2 regions of the Marinobacter sediminum genome follow, and region 2 is predicted to be linked to the other one. Evidence: predicted binding sites of a transcription regulator. Region 2 holds the regulator's gene; the other holds the start of a gene.
The links. The regulator LexA, encoded in region 2, represses DNA repair genes until DNA is damaged. The targets are predictions, from matches to a motif close to CTGTNTNNNNANACAG.
Positions count from the first base shown of each region.

Region 1: a site for LexA is predicted at 3,220-3,235, ahead of recA (recombinase RecA). Genes of this name have one in related genera too.

Region 1 is NZ_JAGTWY010000001.1:563,177-570,459, reverse strand. It holds gene KFJ24_RS02825 (Lon protease family protein) at 1-943, opposite strand, end outside; gene KFJ24_RS02820 (PilZ domain-containing protein) at 1,192-1,569, shown strand; gene KFJ24_RS02815 (flavodoxin family protein) at 1,585-2,055, opposite strand; gene recA (recombinase RecA) at 2,075-3,121, opposite strand; gene pncC (nicotinamide-nucleotide amidase) at 3,319-3,819, opposite strand; gene mutS (DNA mismatch repair protein MutS) at 3,901-6,531, shown strand; gene fdxA (ferredoxin FdxA) at 6,691-7,014, shown strand; gene KFJ24_RS02790 (LysE family translocator) at 7,105-7,283, opposite strand, start outside.
Region 2 is NZ_JAGTWY010000001.1:691,579-698,861, forward strand. It holds gene KFJ24_RS03360 (translocation/assembly module TamB domain-containing protein) at 1-1,336, shown strand, start outside; gene KFJ24_RS03365 (SIMPL domain-containing protein) at 1,339-2,025, opposite strand; gene KFJ24_RS03370 (gamma-glutamyl-gamma-aminobutyrate hydrolase family protein) at 2,058-2,789, opposite strand; gene KFJ24_RS03375 (amidoligase family protein) at 2,782-3,783, opposite strand; gene lexA (transcriptional repressor LexA) at 3,989-4,603, shown strand; gene KFJ24_RS03385 (cell division inhibitor SulA) at 4,645-5,127, shown strand; gene KFJ24_RS03390 (hypothetical protein) at 5,203-5,463, opposite strand; gene KFJ24_RS03395 (DUF6586 family protein) at 5,511-6,023, opposite strand; gene KFJ24_RS03400 (DUF1329 domain-containing protein) at 6,284-7,283, shown strand, end outside.

The DNA of each region.
Region 1 (7,283 bases), 130 kb from region 2:
CTTCGTTGGTTTTCTGATGCACCAGCACGTTGACCAGATAACGTCTCGGCATCTTCTTGTCCAGCGACGCATAGGCGATCGCTGCCTGCTCCTCGTTGTCATCAAGGAAAATATCGAGATTCTCTGCCAGATCGGCCCGTACCGCCTCGAAAAAAGCAACAACCTCCGGCATATCCTTGTATTTCTGCTCGAGTTCGTCGATCTGGTGACCGGAAATGCCCGCAAGCGTCTCCTCATTCAAGGCCTGCTGCTTATCGGCATACTCCTGCTCCCAGTCGGCCAACTTACGAAGTGCCTGACGCAGTTTTTTCTCAAGCTTGTCGATGGCGTCTTCGAACTTGTCCCGCTGCGCCTCCGTCAATGCCTGAAACGATTCCGCGGTGTGGGGCTCCTCACCATTCATGGCCACCAACCGATAGCCGCCAGGTGTGGAAACGGTCAGGCGAACCTTTTTTCGTTTAGCCTGAGCCGCAACCTTTTCCAGCTCGTCTTCCTGCATCTTGCCGTATTCGTTCTTGAGCTGCTCGGAGCGCTCCAGAAAGCTGTCACTGTCAAACGTCTGGGGAATCACCTTCACCAGACGACTCATGAGCTTTTCCATGTCCTGCTTGAGCTGAGTTCCCTGGCCCGCAGGCAGCTGCAACAGCTTGGGTACCCTTGGCTCCTCGAAGTTCGCCACATAGCACCAGTCATGGCTTTGCTGATCGGTATCCACATGGTGCTCAAGATAACGCAGCATCATGGTGCGTTTACCCAGACCGTTGCGGCCCACCGCGTAGACGTTGTATCCACCATGGGGCATAGCCAGCGCAAAGCGCACCGCTTCCTGGGCGCGATTCTGGCCGACGATTTCGGACAGAGGCTCCAGTTGTCTGGTGGTTTTGAATGGCAAATCTTTCAGAACACAGGCTTTGTAGAGCTGGTGCAGAGACAGTGACTTCAAGGTTTGGTCCTGTAACAGTTGAATCATTGGCCGGTCATTGTAGATTCTGCAGCCCTCCCTGTCGCGTGCAGGGTATAGATTTCTCGGAACGTTTCAGGGCTCCACAAAACTGTTAGCCAGTTCACAAAACAGCCGCCAGTCATTTTTCAGACCTATGTCCGAGAACTACACTTCATCTCCCGACCACGGTTTAGCCAACCAACGGTTCGGCCAATAACAAAGACAAGACACGCGATGGATGCCAACGTATGACGAGTGATTCCGCAGATCGCAGAATCAAGGATCGCTTCCCGGCCTCTTGCCTCAAAGTACATTTGCGGGAACGCGGCTTGTTTGGTCGCGGCAGACAGGCCACAGCCGTTACCTGCCTGGACCTTAATCGCTACGGTATGGCTGTACTTTGTCCACGCCCGGTGGAACCGGGGGTCCGGTTATTTATGGATTTTCAGGGTAAGTACATCAGCGAATCGCGGGTCTGTGCGCGGGTGGTGGAATGCCAGCCATTTCAGACTGGTTTCCGGGTTAGCGTACAGTTCAGTTATTGCCAGGATAAAAAAGGCTATTCACGTGCAGCCGACAATGCTCTGTCGCGAATCGAAGGCTTCTACAACCGGTTTGCCAGCTGAAGACTGAAACGTCTCTCAGATTAGGCCAGCGTCCAGGCTAGCCGCAACGTACATTCCCAGTTCCCGACACTGTTCCTCGAACTCGTCCCGGTATTCGCCCCGGCAAATCAGGGGGTCCTGGAGTTGCCGCCAGCGAAGACCTGTGGTGATACTTTCAATCGCCCGGTTGGTACCGGTACCGTCATGCCCTGCCCGGATGTAGTAAGCAAAGGGCAAGCCCTGGGTTTTTTCCAGGCAGGGGTAGTAACTGCGATCAAAGAAGTCCTTCAGAGCCCCGCTCATGTAGCCGAGGTTTTCAGTGGTGCCCAGGATAATGGCATCGCAGGCAAGAACGTCCTCAGGGCCTGCATCCAGGGGTGCCAGGACCGTTACCTCGACGTTCTCGATATCTTCGTGGCGAGCACCCTGCGCGACCGCGTCCCGCAGTTTGAGAGTATTCGGGGAAGGCGCATGGGCAACAACCAGCAATTTCTTTTTGGTGTCCATTACGCCTCCCGAGGACTACTTAAAGCAGCTCACCATTCGCTTCAGCCGGTGCTTCCTCAGCCTTTTCCTTTTTCTCCGGCTTAGGCATCAGCTTGTCGCGGACCTTGGCTTCAATTTCGGTGGCGATCTCCATGTTCTCTTCCAGGAACTTGCAGGCATTCGCCTTACCCTGGCCAATCTTGTCACCGTTGTAGGCATACCAGGCACCGGATTTGTCCACATAGCCTTCTTTCACACCCATATCCAGAACTTCGGCCATGTGGTAGATCCCCTTGCCGTACATGATCTGGAATTCAGCCTGCTTGAACGGCGGAGACACCTTGTTCTTGACGACTTTGACGCGAGTTTCGTTGCCCACGACTTCGTCACCGTCTTTTACCGCACCGATGCGGCGGATATCGAGGCGTACGGAAGAATAGAATTTCAGCGCGTTACCACCGGTGGTGGTTTCCGGGCTGCCGAACATCACGCCGATCTTCATCCGGATCTGGTTGATGAAGATCAGCAGGCAGTTGGCGTGCTTGACGTTACCTGTGAGTTTACGCAGTGCCTGGGACATCAGCCGTGCCTGAAGACCTACGTGACTGTCGCCCATCTCACCTTCAATTTCCGCTTTTGGAGTCAGCGCCGCCACGGAGTCCACGATGATGACGTCCACCGCGTTGGAGCGAACCAGCATATCGGCGATTTCCAGCGCCTGTTCACCGGTGTCCGGCTGGGACACCAGCAGGTCATCCACGTTAACACCCAGCTTTTCCGCGTAAATCGGGTCCAGAGCGTGCTCAGCATCCACGAAGGCACAGGTTTTACCTGCCTTTTGAGCCTCGGCAATCACCTGCAGGGTCAATGTGGTTTTACCAGAACTTTCCGGGCCGTAGATCTCACAGATACGACCGTAGGGCAGGCCGCCTATACCCAGGGCAACATCCAGCCCCAGAGAGCCGGTGGACACCGCAGGAATGGCTTCGCGGGGCTGGTCGCCCATTTTCATGACGGCGCCTTTACCGAACTGGCGTTCGATCTGGCTCAGTGCTGCGCTTAGTGCTTTCTTGCGGTTGTCTTCCATCAGTGCAAAACCCTCTGTCGCCGTAGCGGCCGGTAATCACTCAAGACCGGTCGCGGAATAATGGTGCGGGAACTTGTACAGCAGATACAGCAAATTCCCTGTATATTTGAACAGTATTAAAACATAACCCGATGAGCAGACCAACCCCTCTTTTGTGAAACTGATTTGATTGTTGCATACGCGCTATTCGGCACCGGTCAGGACGCCTCCAGGAACCCCCGGACCCCCTGCAGTGCGAAGAGCGCCGCCTGACGCCGAACCTGATCCCGGTCACCGGAAAAATGCTCAACGACAGCCTCGGTGGAAGCCGGATTATCGCCCCAGGCGAACCAGACCGTGCCCACCGGCTTTTCCTCACTGCCTCCGCCCGGGCCTGCGACACCGCTGATGGCGACAGCCACATCGGCACCGGTGGCAGCCAGAGCACCGGCTACCATCTCCCGAACGACCGGTTCGCTGACCGCACCGTGGTCCTCCAGTGATTTCCCGGTCACCCCCAGCAGTTCCTGTTTGGCCTGGTTGCTGTAGGTGACCAGACCACCGAATACGTAGGCGGATGAGCCTGCCTTGTCAGTCAGTGCCTTGGCCACCCAACCGCCGGTGCAACTTTCGGCCGTGGCAATCATACGTCCCTGGCGTTCCAGCAGTTCCCCAAGGCGCTCTCCGGCGTCGAACAATTCCTGATCACTGCCAGTCATAATGATCTCCTTCATTTCATCCCGGGCGTTATTTTCTTACAATTCACGCCTCCACCCAAAGCAAGGCAACCGGACCCGTCCATGTCAGCAGCTCAGACCGATCTCTCCAAGCACACCCCAATGATGCAGCAGTACCTGAAGATCAAGGGTCAGCACCCTAATGAACTGGTGTTCTACCGCATGGGGGATTTCTATGAGCTGTTTTACGAAGACGCCAAAAAAGCCGCTGAGCTGATGGACATTACCCTGACGGCGCGAGGGCAATCAGGTGGCAACCCGATTCCCATGGCCGGCATTCCTTTTCACTCGTCTGAAGGGTACATTGCCCGGCTGGTGCGGGCCGGTCAATCCATTGCCATCTGTGAACAGATTGGCGACCCGGCCACCAGCAAAGGTCCCGTTGATCGCCAGGTCGTAAGAATTGTTACTCCCGGCACGCTGAGCGACGACGCCTACCTCGAAGACCGCCGCGATAACCTACTCGTGGCAATATACAGCCATCGCGAGCAGTTCGGGTTTGCCTCGCTGGATATTTCCAGTGGCCGCTTCGCCGTCTCCGAGCTGGATAACCTTGAAGCGCTGCAGGGCGAACTCCAACGGGTGCGTCCGGCCGAGATCCTGATCAGTGAGGATTTCCCGTACGAAGAGGTTCTGGAGGGCTTCACGGGAATTCGACGCCAGGGCCCCTGGCTGTTCGAATCCGACACCGCACGCCGGGTGATTACGCACCAGCTGCAGGTGCGGGACCTTACCGGGTTTGGCTGCGAGGACCTGACCCTGGCCATCTGCGCCGCGGGCTGCCTGCTGCAATACGCAAAGGAAACCCAGCGCACCGCCCTGCCCCACATCCGGAAACTGACGCGGGAGCGGCGGGATGAGGCGGTTATCCTGGACGCTGCCAGCCGGCGCAATCTGGAAATAGACATCAATCTCATGGGCGGCCACCTGCACACCCTCGCCTGGGTGATGGACCGAACCGCCACGTCCATGGGCGGACGCGAACTTCGACGCTGGCTCAATCGCCCGTTGCGGGACGTAAATGTGGTATCACAGCGCCAGCAGGCCGTGTCAGCGCTACTGGACGGTTTCCATTACGAGCCGGTACACGGTCTGCTGAAGGCGGTCGGCGACATTGAACGGGTTCTCGCCCGGGTCGCCTTGCGCTCGGCCCGCCCACGGGATCTGGCCCGTCTGCGGGACGCCTTCCAGGCGCTGCCGAACCTCCAGGAGACCCTGAAACCGGTCAATTCCCACCATATCGTGAAGCTGGCCACCATCATTGGCGAATACCCGGAGCTTGCCGACCTGCTGGAACGCTCCATCATCGACAACCCGCCCGTGGTCATTCGTGAAGGCGGCGTGATCCGTGAAGGGTTCGATGAGGAGCTGGACGAACTTCGCAACATCAGCGAGAACGCCGGCCAGTATCTGCTGGATGTAGAGACCCGGGAGCGGGACCGCACCGGCATCAGCACCCTCAAGGTTGGGTATAACCGGGTGCACGGCTATTACATCGAAATCAGCCGCGCCCAGTCAGGTCAGGCCCCGGTCGATTACATCCGGCGCCAGACCCTGAAAAATGCCGAGCGCTTTATCACCCCCGAACTGAAAGAGTTCGAGGACAAGGCCCTGAGTGCCAAAAGCCGTGCGCTGGCCCGCGAAAAGGCCCTTTATGACGAGGTGCTGGAAAGGGTCGCAGAGCAGCTTGCACCACTACAGGATGCAGCCCAGGCCCTGGCTGAACTGGACGTACTGAGCAACTTTGCCGAGCGGGCAACCAGCCTGCGCTTTGCGGCGCCGGAATTCAGTGAGTCACCGGGCTTCGATATTGAAGAAGGCCGGCATCCGGTGGTGGAACAGCTGCTGGCCGAACCGTTTGTGCCTAACGATCTGCTGATGGACACCCAACGCCGTATGCTGGTGATCACCGGCCCGAACATGGGCGGTAAGTCCACCTACATGCGTCAGGCCGCGCTGATTGCCCTGCTCGCCTACACAGGCAGCTTCGTACCGGCCAATCGTGCCGTCCTGGGTCCGGTAGATCGTATCTTTACCCGGATGGGCTCCTCGGACGACATCGCCGGAGGGCGCTCCACCTTTATGGTGGAAATGACCGAAACCGCCAACATTCTCCACAATGCGACGGAGTTCAGTCTGGTATTGATGGACGAGGTGGGTCGAGGCACCAGTACCTTTGATGGCTTGTCGCTGGCCTGGGCCACCGCCGAACACCTGGCAAAAAACATTCGTTGCTACACTCTGTTTGCGACGCACTATTTTGAGCTGACACAGCTCGCCGACGACCTGCAGCATGCCGTTAACGTGCACCTGACCGCCACCGAACACGACGACAGCATTGTGTTCCTGCACAATGTCCACGATGGCCCGGCAAGCCAGAGCTACGGTTTGCAGGTGGCCAAGCTGGCGGGCGTGCCCCAGGACGTGATTCGCAATGCCAAGGGCCAGCTGGCGCACCTGGAAGGTAGTGCAACCCCGGCAGCGCCGGCCAGCCAGGGTCCGGCGCCAAGCGTTCAGGAATCTCGTCCACAGTCCTCGACAAAAGCCAGTGACCCCGTCATGCAGGGCGATATGTTTGCCAGCCTGGAGCCCAGTGTGGTTGAGCAGGCGCTGAAGACGCTTGAGCTGGATGACCTGACCCCGAGAGAAGCCCTGAACCGGCTTTACGAACTGAAGGAACTGCTGGCCAAATAACAGCAACTGTCCAGCTTTTTGACCTAAGTAATAAAGATATAGCGGCCCAGCTCTTGCGGGTCTGCAGGGCGCTCCCTACAATATTGCGCACTAAAACATAACCATGGAGCCGTTACACAAGCTCCCGATGAGATTGACCACTGGACCAGGGATCTGACTATGGCGTTTATCGTTACTGATAACTGCATCAAGTGTAAATATACGGACTGCGTGGAAGTCTGCCCGGTAGACTGTTTCTACGAAGGCCCGAACTTTCTGGTAATCGATCCGGACGAGTGCATCGACTGCGCCCTCTGTGAACCCGAGTGTCCGGCGGAAGCGATTTTCGCCGAAGACGAGCTGCCCGCCGATCAGGTCCAGTTTGTGGAACTCAACGCGGATCTCGCCGGTAAATGGCCCAACATCACAGAGAAGAAAGATCCGCTGCCGGACGCCGAAGAATGGGACGGCAAGCCGGACAAGCTCCAGTACCTGGAAAAGTAAGGCCAGGGTCAGCAAGACACTGCCTGAACAAAAAAAGGGAAGCTTACGAGCTTCCCTTTTTCTTTTTTCTTTGGGCGAACCCACGGTGAATTACGTACTGGCCAACTTGGCCCCCATCGCAACAAAGAACCCGCCGGTGGTGGCATTAAGAGCCCGCTTGAGCCTTACACTTACACCAAGCCCCTTGAAACGAACCACAACCCAGGCCAGCCCGCATTGCCAGATCATAGCCAGCATGAAATGCACACCTGCCAGGATCAGTGATTGCT
Region 2 (7,283 bases):
GAACCTGCAACCCGAAAAGGCGGAGCTGGATATTCGGCTATCGGGGCCAGAGCTGGGTGAACTGACAGTGAATACGGCTGTCGATCCGGCAACCCCGGAGAGAACGGTGACTGGGCAATTCAGTCTTCAGGGCCTGGACATCGCCCTGGCTGGAATATTTACCGGGCTGGAGCGGGTGTCTGGCAAGGTTAAAGGTCAGGGGAAGCTGTCGGGTCCTCTGATGAAACCGATGGTAAAGGGTGAAATTACGTTGAGTAATGCACGCCTGGTCGATCCAAGGCTTCCGGTGCCTCTGGATGATGTGTTTCTGAGTCTGGATCTCAACGGCTATTCCGCCGATATAAATGGCAGAATCAAGAGCAACGCCCGAAGCGAAACGATCGTGGGTGGCACATTGGACTGGGAGAACAGACCGGAAGGTGAGTTAACCATCCGTGGCAAGCGCGTACCTTTCAGTCTGGAGCCATACGCACGGCTGGAAGTGGAGCCGGATCTAACGATCGCCTTCCGGCAGGGCGAACTGAGCGTCGCGGGGCAGGTTGCCGTCCCCCGGGGAAGCATCGAAATCAAAGGCCTGCCTGAGCAGGCAGTGTCAGTTTCCGACGATGAGGTCATTGTGGGCGTAGAGCCACAGGAGCCGGTGATTCGTTCCCTGAAGATGGATGTGACGGTGGTGGTCGGTGAAGATCGGGTCACTTTTGCTGCGTTTGGCGTTAAGGGCGACCTCGAGGGCAGCCTGAGGATCGGCAACGATATGGATACCCGCGGCACGCTCCAACTGGTGAATGGCCAGTATGACGCCTATGGTCAGGAGCTGGAGCTGCGTAGGGCACGAATTCTTTTCGTGGGTAACCTCACCCAGCCGTATCTGGACATTGAGGCTATTCGAACCGTGGGGTCGGTAGTGGCGGGTATCCGCCTGAGTGGCCCGGTGCAGTCCCCGGCCACAGAAGTATTTTCGACCCCGGATATGAGTCAGACCGATGCGCTGTCCTATGTGATTCTGGGGCGTCCTGCGCAAAGCCGGGGCGAAGAGGGACAGATGGGACAGGCAGCCCTGTCATTGGGGTTGACTCAGGCCAGCAAAGTGACTGGGAAGATCGGTGAAGAGTTTGGTGTCCGCGACCTGATGCTTGAGGCGGAGGGATCAGGCGAGCAAACGTCAATTGTAGCTAGTGGCTACCTGACTGAGGAGCTCAGTGTTCGTTATGGGGTCGGTATCTTCGAACCAATCACTACCGTGGCATTGCGTTACGACCTGGGGAGGTACTTCTACCTGGAAGCAGCCAGTGGCCTGGCCGCTTCTCTGGACATCTTCTACACGCGGGATTTCTGAGATCAGTCGAGCTCGAACGTTGCATTGACCGTAGCCTGAATCTCCCGCTCTCCGATACTTGAAACAGTGTCTGAGGCTCCTTTTGCTTCGGCCCTCATCATAGGCACAGGCCGAAAACCGCCATTAACATTGATGCTGACGACATCACCGCAGGTTTTTTCCAGCTGGCTGGCAACAAACTCACACTTCTCTTTAGCATCGGCGATCGCTTCCGCCAATGCTTCGCGTTCAAGGCGGCGCTGATCGGAGTGAAAGAACTGATTGGGACCAAGGTAATAATCCAGGCCCAGGGACTGGGCTTGTTCGAGCAGGGGGTTCAGCAGTGACAGATCGCTGATCTGAAAACTGACTGTTTGTGATGCCACGGCCTGCTTTCTCGGGTCTTCGCCACGCTCCGGACTGGGCACCATGCGACTGTAAAGGTTTACGTTGGCGTCCGAGTAGTCTTCCAGCTGTGCCCGGTACTGCTTGATGGCCTCTCGCCATTGGCTCATCTTAGAGGTTACCTGTTCAGTTGCCTTCTGAGGTAATTGGTGTTGCGCACTGGCAGTAAACTGCAGACGGGCGCTGTCAGGCTTGACGCTTACGCTGCCCTGTCCGCTCAGGCTGACTTCGCCCGAGAGTGCGATTCCCGGCAATAAAAGGGCGCAAGATAAAGCCAGTCTGGCGATGCGGTTCCTTCCGTTCATAGAGAGTTCCCCTTCGAGAAGTGGTGCTGATATCAGACGTCGTCTGATTCCGGTTCCAGGCGTGAAAGCTTGAATGCCATCGCAGCCTGGACGAACTGCCTGAATATCCGTCGGTGTCCCCCATGATATAACAGATATTCCGGATGCCACTGAACCCCCATCAGCCATTGGTCATGGGTATTCTCGATAGCCTGTACGAACAGGTCGTTGTCTACCGCGACAACCCTGAGATTGCGCCCGAGGTACTTTATGGTCTGGCTGTGAATCCGGTTCGCACCAATCACGGGGGACTGCATAAGCTGGCCGAGCCTGCTGGTCGTTACCAGCCTTACGGTTTGCATCGGCAGTAGCAGCGGGCGGTGGCGCGTATTCACTCGTAACGGTGTCACGTTCTGGCACAGGGAGCCACCGTGAAACACGTTGATTAACTGTGCGCCACGACATATCCCGAGCACCGGGATGCCAATCTGTTCGGCCTGTTCAAGAAGCCTGTAATCAGTTGAATCCCGTTTTTGATCATAGCGGGCGGTAACCTGGGGTTGCTGTCCGTAACGCTCAGGATGTACGTGGGTGCCACCAGACAGTACGAGCCCGTCCAGCAATGATACGTCCGTTCGGGAGCCAGGCCTGATGTAATGCGTTCGGGCGCCATGCAGTCTCAGCCCAAGGCTGATCAGCCGATGGGCAGTGCCTTTTCTCGCCGGGCCACTGATTCCGATAGTCAGCCCTGGCAGCTCCTCTTTGGTGCCCGCCTGATCAGACATAACCCTTGCTTTGCAACCATTTGGTTGTCGTTTCCTGCCAGCTGTGTGTCAGGTTGTGGATGCTCAGTTTACGCCGTTCACGGTATAGCGACCGAAGCTCCGCCAATTCGGCGCCATTGGCTGCTATCTGTTCCAGAATCACCCAGTCGTTCCAGACGTTGGAAAATCGCCAGGAAACGTTGTCAATGTCGCAGTCCGGCAAACGGTAATGCAGGGTGGGGCGGCTCTTGACGCGGGGATCATGAACGTAATTATGCAGTAAATCCGTATCGAGATGAGCAAAGAGTGGCAGGAGGTCCAGGGCGCGATTGCGGCTCGGGTTGGTCTCAAGGTAATCCCGCATCAGTTGGGTCTGGTCTGGTGCATAATCATCCTCCATCAGGAGGTCCGTAAACCTGGTGCTCCATGGCTCTATGTAGGTGGTCAACTTTCGACTGATATCGAGTTGGTGGCGTGCCTTAAGCCATTCATAAAGCCCGGCAAAAGCCTGGAGATAGCGAACCAGTGTCGACGGACGCAAATCGGGCAGTTCGGGGTTAAGTTGCAGACCGAACGCATAATAAATCGCTTCACGGCTACCCAGAGCGCCGGCCTGACGGAGATCATCCACCAGGGATTCGATTTCGTGGACTTTTCTGAAGGCCAGCGGTGGACTGATAATTTCCAGCGGGACAATACGCTCAGCCGCCGCGTCAATTACCTCCATGGCTTGTCCGCCAATATCCCGTATGGATTCGGGCAGGCGGTCATCCGCAAGATCCAGCTCCTTGATCGGGTCCGAATCGAGTTCAATCGTAAAAGTACCAAGACTGGTTTCCAGTTTGGTGACGTAACGGGACACCAGCGTCGGTTCCCCATCGAAAAACTTCGTCACGCGCGCTACCAGGTCGTCGTAGCTGATACCCGACAGCTCGATTTCTATACCGACCCGTCGATCCTTGCCTTCATTGACGGTGAGAATATCGGGCATTTTGCAGGCACTGGGATGCGTCATGAAACTCCCTGAGAAGCGGCTAAAAGTTTTCCAACAATATCATATTCGTTTGGACAGAAGGGGTTGCGTCGCCGACAGAAAAAAGCAAAGCCAGGCTTTACACTGGATAAAACACTGTATATAGTGAAATCACTGTATAAAAAAACAGGGGCAGGTAAGGTGCTCAAACCTGTCCAAAACCCGGTTATCCCGGTAATGGAGTAGCTTGATGAAGCTGACAGCAAGACAATCCCAAGTGCTGGAAATAATCCGGCGGTATCTGGATGAGACCGGCTACCCACCCACGCGTGCGGAAATCGCCGCAGAGCTCGGGTTTCGTTCCGCCAACGCGGCTGAAGAGCACTTACGTGCCTTGGCACGCAAAGGTGCCATTGAAATGGTACCCGGAGCCAGTCGTGGAATTCGTTTGCCAGAGGCTGAGCAGGATCTGGGACTTCCGGTGATTGGCCAGGTGGCGGCAGGCAGCCCCATTCTCGCCCAGGAACACGTCGAAGACCATGTCACACTGCAGCCAGACTTCTTCTCGCCGTCCGCCGATTATCTGCTCCGCGTACGCGGTATGAGTATGAAGGATATCGGCATCCTTGATGGGGACTTGTTGGCGGTTCATCGTACTCAGGATGTCCATAACGGTCAGGTCGTGGTTGCGCGGGTTGGGGAAGAAGAGGTCACTGTGAAGCGATTCCGCAAGGAAGGCTCGAAGGTGTATCTGGTGGCCGAGAATGAGGAATTTGCTCCGATTGAGGTCGATCTCACCGAGCAACAATTGTTTATTGAAGGTTTGGGAGTGGGTGTGATCCGTCGCTCTGATCTTCACTGATCGCATCGGGTCGCTACAGCAAGTTTGAAAGCGGGTGAATCATGGAACAACTGAGCTTCAATCAGAATCTGGCTTATCAGCAACGTGCTCTGTCCTACTCGGTGCCGACACCGGAGCGACGTTCTGTCATCCGTGCGCGACGCAGGGATGAATTCGACGATGTGGCCGTTGCTGGTAATGTGACTGAGATTATCTTGCCAAAGGGGCAGGTGGAGAATTTTCAGTTGCTGCTTCCGATGCTGACTCAGTTGAATCAGGAAAAGCGCTGGCTGGCCTGGATTGACCCGCCCCAGGCTCTGGTGAGCAAGTGGCAAAAAATGCACGGTATCGTAGCTGGTGAGCTACTGGTGCTTCGCTCCACCACCGAATATCCTGCTCAACAACTGGCCGAAAGAGCGCTGAGTGCAGGAACCTGCCATGCAGTCGTCATGTGGACCCGTAAGCTTGGGCGTACATCCTTTGAGGCGCTGCAGAATGCGTCTGCCAAAGGAAACAGCCACGGAGTAGTTCTTCGTCAGCGATGATTCAGGAGAGTCTGGCGGCGCAAAGTCGCGGCGCCAGACCGAACGGACGTTTCTTACCTAATCCGAGCGGGTTGATCAGTGAAGGGTATAGGAAGGCTGGACGTCCGCAGCTTCCAGTTCATCCTCTTCCCAGTCAATGTCATGGGCAACATTGCCAACCGCTTCGATGCCGGCTGCAATCATGGCCTTGGCAACCGACATATCCCGGTCTTCCATCATTTCACGGGCTTCTTCCGAAAACGAAATCTTCACTAGCGGTGCGCTGTCATCGTCAATTCGGCGCAGGGCATAATCGCCGTTGCTCAGTTGTACAATTTCAAAAAACGATGGTGACATTCGGTAAACCTTTCAGTTGGTGAGATCTGGCGCCTCTGAGTGATCAATCACCACTCACTGTGTTGCTCTTCCAGATCATCGGCAAAAGTTTTCATTGCGCTCAGTGTCTTCTGCAGTGAGGCTGCGGACCGGTCAGGTCCGGTATCTACAGAGACCGCAATAATATTCTCGTCGCTGACCGTTTTCCGGGTTGCTGGTGGGCGGCTCTGTGACATTTCCAGCTGGTCAAGGTGGTTCCACCAGCTGCCGGCCCGGCTTTCGAACTCGCGTAAGCGCACGACTTCACTGGTTGCTTCGCCAATTAATGAGGCAAGCTCATTCAGTGAGGCCGGCTCTTCTGTCCGGTATTGATAGAGTCGTGCGATCATAACCAGCAGCAGTGTTCGAGACCTCAGAAGCAGCTCAATAGAACCCTGAATCGCGGCTTCCCGGCTTAACGCCTGCTCCGCCTCTGTGTTCGTTCGGCCGCCAGCGGAGTTAATGGAGGGGTCGAGCAAACCCAGAAGGGTTCGAGCCATAAACAGTTTTTGTGAGACCAGCGAATGCCATTGTGAGGCCATAGGGTACCTGCGATCACGAGGCGGTCTTTTCAACCCGGAAAATTAATCATCCACTATAACATTTCCTGCAAACTATTTCTTCACCAGTCTGTGACCACTTCCGTTACACAAGAAGAAACAATCATTCACTTGAAACGATCGTTTGAATTTGGCAAAAAGGCGCCCGGCCGCGGACCTGGTGATCAGTGTGGCCCCACGGCATGGCTCCCCTAATTTGGTGGTTGCCAGTCTAACTGCATGAATTTCTGGAGGTGTAAGAGATGCGGAACCACGTTTTTGCTGGTGTTGCAGCGTTTTTGTTCGGATTTTCCGGGCAAGTGCTGTCCAGAGTAACGCCTGCAGAGGCCACGCAGCTCGATGGTAAGCTGACACCGGTTGGCGCAGAAAGGGGTGCGAATACTACGGGCAATATCCCCGCCTGGACCGGGGGCCTCAAGACACCGCCGGAGACTTGGCGCAAAGGTGAAGTAGAAGTAAATCCTTTCCCTGATGATCAGGCCATGTTTGTGATCACGGCAGACAATCTTGATCTCTATCGGGACAGGCTGTCTGACGGCCATATCAGGATGCTTGAACAGTATGGTCCTGACTTTTTTATGCCGGTATACCAGACCCGACGGACAGCGGCGTTCCCCGAGCATGTATATGAAAAGTCGCGGGAAAACGCCCTGACGGCTGAGCTTCTGGATAACGGTAATGGGGTCCGTGACACCATTATGACCAGCCCTTTTCCGATTCCAAAAAATGGCCTGGAGGTTATCTGGAACCATATTCTTCGCTATCGGGGCGAGGAAATTGCCTTTCGGAGCGCCTCAGCTACGCCGCAGACTGATGGTTCCTATAACCCGGTTGTTAATGACTACGAGTATTTCTTTGCGTACAGCAAGAAAGGCGCGGAGTTGGAGGAAATCGACAACAAGATTTTCTATTTAAAGACAGATACTGTTTCCCCGTCTTCTCTGGCCGGTACGATCACACTGGTGCACGAAACCCTGGATCAGATCCGTTCTCCCCGTCTGGCCTGGCGCTACGATGCTGGTTCACGTCGCCTTCGGCGTTCGCCCAATCTGGCCTATGAGACCGACCTGCCGAACTCGTCGTCGCTCAGGTCCGTCGATCAGAAAGACATGTATAATGGTGCGCCGAACCAATACGACTGGACTCTGAAAGGCAAGCGTGAGTTGTTCGTTCCCTACAATGCCTACATGCTGCACGGCGCCGACGCGAAGGCCGGTGAAGTTATCCGCCCGGGCCACATTA